2 regions of the Psychrobacillus sp. MER TA 171 genome follow, and region 2 is predicted to be linked to the other one. Evidence: riboswitches for the same ligand, from Rfam matches in the RefSeq annotation. Region 2 holds a riboswitch; the other holds the start of a gene.

Region 1 (5,134 bases), on a different contig from region 2:
GAGTTAATCGACGTACCGTTTCAATATTATGATTCAGGATATCTGGCTTCGCATCCATAATGTTACGGATGTTTTGCTCAATGCCCCCCATATCCGATGGAAGAACTTCAATTGTAGTAAAAGGATTTTTTCTTCGAATTGCACGGATCGTTTCTGCAAAAACCTCTGAGCCGCCATCTTTTAAGTCATCCCTTGCTACAGCCGTCACTACCGCATGCTTAAGATTCATAATAACAACTGAATCTGCCACACGTTCTGGCTCAGCTAAATCTAATTCATTTGGAAGGCCAGTTTTTACAGCACAGAAGCGACATGCTCTTGTACAAATTGCTCCAAGAATCATAAATGTAGCAGTACGACGAGATCCCCAGCACTCATGAATATTAGGGCATCTTGCCTCTTCACACACAGTATTTAGATTGTTTTCGCGCATTAATTTTTTTAAGCCTTTATAATCTTCATTCGTATTTAGCTTTATTTTGAGCCATTCAGGCTTGCGCTCATGTTGTTCTTTTGGTGGCTTACATGATGTCACGATTCCATCCCCCATTTCAAATAATCTGACTTCACTGTTGTCAATGTACCATATTATTTGAATTCAAACAACCTTCTAAAAAAGCTAAATAGAATACTTGTTCCCACTTTTATTACTAAGGGTCCAAAACCCAAATAATAGAATGAGGATTCCTACTACTGTTATTAATCCTATCATGACAGAGCCTGTCAATCCTAATACTAAGTATCCGATTGCAGCTATTATCGCACTAGTTATTGCATAAGGCAGCTGTGTCATCACATGATCAATGACATTAACTCCAGCTCCCGTAGCCGACATGATCGTAGTGTCCGAAATCGGTGAACAATGGTCTCCGAAAACTGCTCCTGCCAATACTGCTGCTAATACTGGTAGCAATAGCTGAGGATCGATTGCCATAATAATGCTTGCACCAATCGGAAGCAAGATACCAAACGAACCCCAGGATGAACCTGTAGCAAAGGCCATAAAAGCAGTCAGCACAAACAGTAATACTGGAATAATACCTACTGGGATATTATTTTCTGTAACAATCGTTGCAAGGAATGCACCTGTTTCTAAGGCTGTAATAAGGTAAGATAATGCCCATGCGAATACAAGAATCAAAATGGCAGGAAGCATAGATTGAATGCCTGTACGTAAAGCCTTCCACACGTAGCTCATGTTAGCATTTGGGTTAACCTTGAATTGGCGAGCGTATAACAGGAAAGCTAAAATACTTGCTACCAATCCAGCTATAAATAATGAAAAAGGAACATCTGTATTTTCAAAGATGACAAATATATCTAAACTTCCTCCGGACAACTGATAGCCCGTCCAGAACATCAACCCTAACGTCACCACTACTAGAGAGATGATTGGAAGTAATAAATCGATCACTTTCCCATACTGATTGTCAGGAAAATCTCCATCCATATCTCCCGGATTAGTTTTATTAGGATCAAATAATACTCCTGTTTCCTTCGCACGCTTTTCATGCTTCTTCATCTCAAATAAATCAAAATCTGTCCAAGCCGTAAAGAATACGATCGCCAAAGTAGCTATTACATAGAAGTTCATAGGCGCCATTGTGATAAAAGCTTCTAGCGGAGTATATTCTGTTACAGCATGTGTTGTGAAAATAACACCTAGCTGGCTTATCAAAAATGCTCCCCAGCTAGAAACTGGTGAGATTACACATATCGGTGCTGATGTAGAATCGATGAAATAGGCTAGCTTTGCACGAGAAACCTTATGCGAATCCGTAATTGGTCTTGCAATTTGCCCTACTGCTAATGCATTAAAATAATCGTCCACAAAAATAATGATTCCTAAAAAGGCTGTTAATAGTTTAGAGCCTCTTTTCGTTTTAATTCGCTTGATCGCCCAATTAGCGAAAGCTGTGCTTCCTCCTGACAGGCTGACAAAAGCAGTAACTACACCTAACAAGAGAATGAACAATAAAATATATATGTTATATACATTTAAACCCCCATCCCAAAAAGAGATTTTAAAGGAATTCCATAACATTAACAAAGATCCAACAGGGCTAAATTCCTCTACTAGTAAGGCTGCAGAAAGAATACCTGCTCCTAACGATAACAAGACCCTTTTTGTCAATAAAACCATGATGATTGCCAATAGCGGTGGCACTAACGAAAAAATTGTATTCTCCAAAACTGTTCCTCCTTGAAAATAGAAAAGCCAACCTATAGTATTTTATAGGTTGGCTTATACATGAAATTTTAGTTATAACACTTTGTTTCACTTTTGTAGCTCCCCATCTATATGTCCCCATATACATGACAGTGTTATTCTTGTTCAAAATAACCCCAACTAAGCATCCTTGACTAGACATACTTAGTTTCGGCAAAACTTCCTTTCTATTACGATCCTTGGAGTCACCCTCCCGTAACATACTATTAAGCAATGCGGCCTCTACCTATTTATTATTCATTTTTATCTATTCTAACAGTAATTTAAGAAAAATGAAGTTTTTTTAATCTTCCGGTAACGGTATAGGTACCTCCACCGATGGAGCAGCCGACCCATCCCCACCTGTATAAATGTGAGGAACCTGCCCTTGAACTAGACCCATGGCTACTGGTATATTCTGTTCCACTACACTCATTTTACTAGCAAGCGGGACGATGATTTGTACATTCACCTTAATGTGGATACTAATTTCTACATACGCATTATTAATACCGAACTCGGTAATAGTAGGCACCACATTTGACTGAACGTTTCCGATCACGTGGAATCGAATAGGTATTTTTGGACCTAAGTTCCCGATCAAAGGTATATTCGTTGCTTGCCCCATCGGAACAAAAAATACGACTCCACCTTGGTCTTCCATTGTTTGCTTATCATACTCAATATCATCCAAGTAAGGAAGACTTGATAAATTCCCTTGTTCAGCCTGTTCTAAATGGGATTGTACTAAACTATTTGTATCAGATAGCACTCGGTTAATAATTTCTGTATTGAATTTGGTTGTGACCATATTTTTGCTATCCGAAGGAACCTCTTCAATAATATCGTTTACATCTAGAACATTTGCCGTACGCGAGTTAATCGCCTTACTTATTACCATAGATGCAATCTTGTTCGTTTGCACTTCAGCATATTGTAAGTAAGTGGGAGTTAGTTGCGCATTTATATAATAGAATACCCAAGCCACTGACAATAAAAAGCATGTTAAAAAGATGGCTAATTTGCGTTGAGTGCTAAAAAATATGAAACGCTTCTTCTTTTTGCGATAAAACAACGAAAAAACCTCCTCATTACTTTTATGTAACGAGGAGGTCTATTATGCCCTACATTTATGCTCTTCCTTTATTCCATACCATTTTATAACGTCCCGAATAGTTTCTGGCATAATATATTGTTTCTTCGCGGTCTTAAAGGAAGGAAAGAAAAATCCAAAAGTAAACATGTCTAGCGTCGCCAGTCGGTACGTTTGATGTAGCGTTAATGGCTCACCTTTAATCAAAAGCTGCCCATGCATATCTTGTTCAACCTGTTCAAATAAAATAGCCCCTAAATACTTACCACGAAATCCGAGACCCTTCACTTCTAAATTTGGCCATTTTTCGTTTTTTGAAAGCTCCATCACCTCTAGCAGCTCAGCTCCACTTAATGTAACGATACATGGATTAATGGGGTGAGGCAGGCATTGATGTAGATCCCAAGCAGTGACAGGTCCCTCCGGTAAATCCTTTAAGAAAATTCCTGCAGGAAACATGGCACAATCTGCATTCGTGTATGCTAGCAATGCCTTTCCAAAGAAATTCGCTAACTCAGACCCATTGAACCACTCTTTTTTTAACAAGGAATTGCTTGTAAAAACAGGATAAGATAGCTTTTCTTTACCGATTCGCTCCCAATTTTCCATCGTGTGTCCTGCATTTTGAGGGACTGGCAACTCGTCTGTAGGGTAGACAACAGCCTGTTTAGAAACAACTCTTTTCATGGAATGGTCATATTCAAGACTCACATAGCCCACATACATCCCAAATTTCCCTGTAGCGGCCTGCAATGTATTCCCAACCATTTTCCCTTCCTCGAACAAATGATGCGTGTGTGCTCCTAAAATTAAGTCCAGAGACGGTATCAGCTCACATAGCTCTTCATCCTTAGACTTTCCTAAATGAGACATACAAATAAGGACATCGACATGAGGAGAAATCTGATCAGCAACTGCCTGCAGTCTAGGAAGAGGATCCTGCAATCTCCACCCAAGCTTTTCATAATAAACACTATAATCCGCAGTAGCAGCTATAATCCCAATTCGTATTCCAGAGGCCGTCTGATGAATTTTATAAGGCTTCACCCACCTAGGGATATTCCCTTCCAAATCCGTAAAATTGGAAACTATGACCTCGAATTTAGCCTGTTCATATAATGAATCCAATTCTTCGTGACTCAATGTGATTCCTTCATTGTTTCCAATCGTTGCATAATCATATCGGGCTTCATTTAAGAGCTTCACGTTCCCCTTCCCAAGTGTCCCCTCTGTGTATATATTCGAGCGATCCACATGATCACCGATATCTAATATCAGAGAGGAATCGCTTGCATGCTTTTTACGTCTTTCAGAGAGAAAGTGATGGATAGACGGCCAATTTTCTAAATGACTATGCAAATCATTTGTATGATAAATATGAATGGTCTCTCTCAGCTTTCTCACCTCTTTTTTATGCGGGCTATCGCTCGCCTTTATTAAAATAGCCCATCTATAATAGATCTTATTCCTAGCAATAGCAGTACTATTCTAAGTGCTGTCACAAGCGTTTCCGAGTTTAGCTTTTTATTGAGCTTAGCACCTATCTTAGCACCAATATAGGCGGCAGGGATGACAGGAATGGTATATAGCCATGGTACGTTTCCTAAAGATATATGTGTAGCAGAGTTCACAATAGACGATAAAAAGACCATAAACATAGACGTTCCGACTGCCACATGGGGCGGAAACAGAAATAATAGAATCATGGCCGGCACAATCATCGAGCCTCCACCAATTCCAAACAACCCGGAAGCAAAACCTATAAAAAAGGTTAAAGCTAGTGCAAACCAGACTGGATATCCATATACATATGTATTTTCCCCATCCTCAAA
Region 2 (5,134 bases):
AAAAGTAGACGTTGACGAGAACCAAGCAACTGCAAGTCAATTTGGAATCATGTCTATTCCAACATTAGTGTTATTCAAGGATGGTCAACCAGTAGATAAAGCGGTTGGTTTCCAACCAAAAGAAGCACTAGTTCAATTCGTTGAGAAAAACGCATAATAATAAAAACCGGGTCCTCTATGGTTCCCGGTTTTTTTAAACAGGTGATGAGATGAACGAACTTATACAACAAAAGTGTGCAATTTTGCCAGATCAACCAGGCTGTTATTTGATGAAGGATCGACAAGGCGTCATTATATATGTAGGTAAAGCAAAGATATTAAAAAATCGTGTACGATCTTATTTTACGGGATCACATGACGGAAAAACTCAAAGATTAGTACAAGAAATAGTCGACTTCGAATATATCGTTACATCATCCGAGTTAGAGGCACTAATTCTAGAACTCCATCTCATTAAAAAGCATGACCCAAAATACAATGTCATGCTTAAGGATGATAAAACGTATCCATATATAAAAATTACTGCAGAAAAGAATCCTAAGCTCATCATTACGAGACAAGTAAAAAAGGATAAGGGTAAATATTTTGGACCATATCCAAATTCTCATTCTGCTCATGAAACAAAAAAATTACTGGATAGATTATATCCATTAAGAAAGTGTCAAAAGCTACCTAGCCAAGTTTGCTTGTATTACCATATCGGACAATGCCTTGCCCCTTGCGTAAAAGAAATTGAAGAGGAAACATACACCGAAATTATTCATGGAATCTCTAGTTTTTTAAACGGTGGCCATGCAGCGGTCAAGAAAGAGCTAACTGAAAAAATGAATGCAGCAGCAGAACAGCTGGAGTTTGAACGTGCAAAAGAGTACCGCGATCAAATAGCACATATTGATCAAGTGATGGAAAAACAAAAAATGACGATGAATGATTTCACAAATCGTGATATTTTCGGATACACAGTAGATAAGGGATGGATGTGTGTCCAAGTGTTTTTTGTACGTCAAGGAAAGTTGATAGAAAGAGATGTTTCTCTTTTCCCAATTTACCGTGACCCGGAGGAAGAATTTCTTACCTTTTTAGGTCAGTTCTACTCCAAACCAGAGCATATTAAACCAAAGGAAATATTTGTACCTAATACGACTGATTTAGAGTTAGCCTCTGAGTTGTTGGAAATGAAGGTTATTATTCCTCAAAAGGGTTCCAAAAAGAACCTAGTGGATTTAGCGCAAAAAAATGCTGCGATAGCTTTGAAAGAAAAGTTCCACTTGATTGAACGACAAGAGGAACGAACTGTAGGGGCATTAGAAGAACTAGGTAGTCTTATGGGAATTGCTATGCCAAGCAGAATTGAGGCCTTTGATAATTCTCATATTCACGGTACCGATGCGGTTTCTGCCATGGTTGTATTCGTTGATGGCAGAGCATACAAAAAAGACTATCGGAAGTATAAAACGAAAACTGCAGCAAAGCATGATGACTATGGCGCGATGCGTGAGGTCGTTCGTAGACGTTACACTCGTGTGCTAAAAGAGAGATTGCCTCTACCTGATTTAATCATTATTGATGGAGGTAAAGGACAAATAGAAGCAGCGAGAGAAATTATAGAGGATGAACTTGGCTTAGATATTCCAATTGCAGGACTAGCAAAAGATGCCAAACATCAAACATCCTCCTTGTTATATGGTGACCCATTAGCGATTATCCCGATGAAAAGAACAAGTGAAGCATTCTATCTTCTTCAAAGAATTCAAGATGAGGTCCATCGATTTGCAATTACTTTCCATCGACAACAGAGAGGGAAACATACAATTGCCTCCTCGTTAGATGGAATTGAAGGAATAGGTCCAAAACGGAAGAAAATGCTTCTTAAGCATTTTGGCTCCCTCAAACGAATGCAAGCTGCATCACGAGAAGAACTAATAGAATCTGGACTCCCTAGTAAATTAGCCGATAATCTAATGGCTCATTTTCAGAAAAATTTATTGTCTTCTGAATAATCTTATGTTATCTTTAAAACAATTTAATATTCACTATTCAAACAGTGAAGGTAGAGGTGCGAATTGCAAGAGTACTAATCGTGAGGATGAAAGATCCTACGACCGATTAAGAAAGGGTTGTTCGCCGAAACATAGAAAAGCTTTTCCTTTCCTATGTTGGTTCTGTATTTAAGAGATGCAGGACTGTCAGAATATATATATTCTGGAGGGCTATCTCACATGGGCAATCATTGTTGACCGTGTATGAGAAGAGTTAGCTTTCCGCAAATATGTGGAAAGCTTTTTTTATTGTTTAGGAAATTATAAGATTATGAACCTGTGGATAAGTTGATGTCTAGCGCAAGCAGCCTTGCCCCTCAGGGCAGGGATAGGCGCTTGCGCTTTTCTTGTTGTCCGCTCAAGGAGATAAAGGGGAGATAGGTTAATGAGTAAAATTGTGATGAAATTTGGTGGAACCTCTGTAGGCTCCATAGAGTTAATTGGTAACGTAGCAAAAAGGGTACAACTAGAAAAGGAGAAAGGACATGATATCGTCGTAGTTGTATCTGCAATGGGAAAAACAACAGATGACTTAGCGGAAATGGCTAGTAAAATCACTAACAATCCAACAAAAAGAGAAATGGATATGTTGCTTGCTACAGGAGAACAAGTCACTATGTCCTTACTAGCTATTCAGTTAAATGCACTTGGAGTAGAGACGCTCTCTTTAACAGGTTGGCAAGCAGGGATAGTTACGGATGAAGTACATAGAAATTCAAAAATTAAGCAATTGGATGGCCAGAAGATAAATGAGCATTTAATCGCTAATCGAGTAGTAATTGTGGCCGGCTTTCAAGGTATGTCGGAATTAGGGGAGATTACTACTTTAGGGAGAGGAGGGTCAGACACTACAGCCGTCGCCATAGCTGCAGCTATCGGAGCAGACATTTGTGATATTTATACGGATGTAGATGGTGTTTATACGTCAGATCCACGCTACGTATCTCATGCAAGAAAACTAGAACAGCTAGAATATGATGAGATGCTGGAGTTAGCTCATTTAGGAGCTGGAGTGCTGCACCCAAGAGCAGTGGAATTCGCAAAAAACTATAAGATTCCATTACGAGTACGTTCAAGCTATGAAGAAACGGAAGGAACCATTTTAAAGGAGGAAGTAGATGTGGAGAATAATTTAGTAGTACGAGGGGTAGCTTTTGAATCAGATATAGTACGTTTAACGATTGAGTATACAGTGCCTTTTAATGGTTCACTCGCTTCCATATTTACTACCCTTGCCAATAACCATATTGATGTAGATATTATTGTTCAGTCGATTGTCGAAGGAATGAAGCCTACCGTTTCCTTTTCTATAAAAAAAGAATCTCTTTCGGAAGCAATTCACGTTTTAGAGAAAACGAAACAGAATCTAGGTTTTACCTTTGCGGATTTTGAGGTGGGTTTAGCTAAGGTATCTATTGTAGGTTCAGGGATGGTATCTAATCCTGGTGTCGCTGCACAAATGTTCGACCGATTAAGCAAGGAAAACATACCAGTTAAAATGGTTAGTACCTCAGAAATAAAGGTTTCAGTTGTAGTGCCTCAAGGCAATATGATTCAAGCAGCGAATGCACTCCATGATGAATTTGATTTGGCTATAAATTAAGTAATAATTATAGGCTATGTTAAAGGGCAGGGTTGATTTATGATACTAAGAAATCTTAAATCAGAGAGTAGAATTGATTTTTCGCCCCAGCCTGACGCTTTCCTCGGGGTAAGCGATAAGCCACCACCCACAGCAATCGCGCGTGGTTGTGATGGCTTATCTGTCTCACTCATCCCGTAGGAATCGCCGTCTGGTGCTTCAATGAATTAATGGGAACAGCTTTAATGCATGGATAAGTGCTTATAAATTTACTCGCATAAACAAAGCTTAAAACTGTCACCAACCCCAATTTCACAATCTATTTATGTTCTTAATAGCCATTTGAAAGTTCCTTTGTTTATGTTTAAAGTCACTATTAAAAGAATTGTTAGTCAAAATCAACCAATAACTTTAACAAAGCTTTATTAAAAAAAGAGAGGAAGATGGAAATTGCTCCATCCTCCTCTTTATGTATCTTTAGCGTTTACTTTTTAAGTCCCATTTAATATGGAAGGTGACCAACCCAGTTTTTTTTACAAACTCATCATAGCATTCAGTTTCATAGCCATCTATTTTTTGCTTCTGCTCTGCAAGAAAGCCAGCCTCTAATCGGTGACATCTATTAATTCCACTTTGAGGAAGATTGTATGTTTCTAGCGTGTAATAGGCCGAATCTTTTGATGTTTTATCTAACTCAAGCCTTCCCCAGCCAGCCTCTTGGAAGAAAGAGATGGCTTCTTCCATTGAATAGAGTGGAAACTTTCGTGCAAGGTCCTTACCTGCCCAGTACAATATTTCTTTTTCATGTTTTCCGAGAATAGAAGTGAGCACGTGATCTCTTATTATTTCATATCCAAAGGAAGTTACATGTGAATGTTCTCTTTCATTCAAACAGCAACCCTTCTTTCCAAAGATAAATAAAAACTATAATCTATTCTAGCATAAAATATTTTCACTGGGAGAGAATACTTTGTGAAAAAATAAACTAATCATTATATAGGTGAGTGTCAGAAAGATGAACAAAATCAGGAAACATACCTTGACGCTCTAAAATGTTGAGAGTACAATGGATATGTCATAAATTCGTAACAAGAAGGTGTGAACATGTGATGATTTATTATTCTATTACAATAGTTTAATCATCGCTAATTGGAAATTTGAGGGGGGTTACTGTTTTGTCGAAAGATCGCGAATTTTTCATGCGTCGATTACATTCTTTACTTGGTATTATTCCAGTTGGATTATTTCTGGCGCAACATTTAGTAGTAAACCATTTTGCTACAAGAGGTGAAGAAGCCTTTAACACGGCATCACATTTCATGGAGAGTCTACCTTTTAGACTAATGCTGGAAGTGTTTGTAATTTATATTCCTTTGTTGTTCCATGCATTCTATGGTATCTATATTGCATTTACTGTTAAGTACAATCCTAACAGATACGGTACTCTAAGAAACTGGTTGTTTATTTTACAACGTTTTACTGGAATATTCCTTGTTGTGTTTATCGCATGGCA

The links. Region 2 has a riboswitch for lysine ahead of M3627_RS06845 (aspartate kinase). Riboswitches for the same ligand answer to the same signal wherever they lie in the genome.
Region 1: another riboswitch for lysine. It lies ahead of M3627_RS16530 (Na+/H+ antiporter NhaC family protein); the one in region 2 lies ahead of M3627_RS06845 (aspartate kinase).

What each region holds. Positions count from the first base shown of each region.
Region 1 covers NZ_JAMAWN010000022.1:45,508-50,641, forward strand. The annotation lists gene lipA (lipoyl synthase) at 1-550, opposite strand, end outside; gene M3627_RS16530 (Na+/H+ antiporter NhaC family protein) at 620-2,191, opposite strand; lysine riboswitch at 2,280-2,463, opposite strand; gene yunB (sporulation protein YunB) at 2,514-3,284, opposite strand; gene M3627_RS16540 (bifunctional metallophosphatase/5'-nucleotidase) at 3,327-4,706, opposite strand; gene M3627_RS16545 (sulfite exporter TauE/SafE family protein) at 4,739-5,134, opposite strand, start outside.
Region 2 covers NZ_JAMAWN010000005.1:81,648-86,781, forward strand. The annotation lists gene trxA (thioredoxin) at 1-157, shown strand, start outside; gene uvrC (excinuclease ABC subunit UvrC) at 210-2,000, shown strand; lysine riboswitch at 2,044-2,221, shown strand; gene M3627_RS06845 (aspartate kinase) at 2,425-3,642, shown strand; gene M3627_RS06850 (YslB family protein) at 4,099-4,512, opposite strand; gene M3627_RS06855 (succinate dehydrogenase cytochrome b558 subunit) at 4,797-5,134, shown strand, end outside.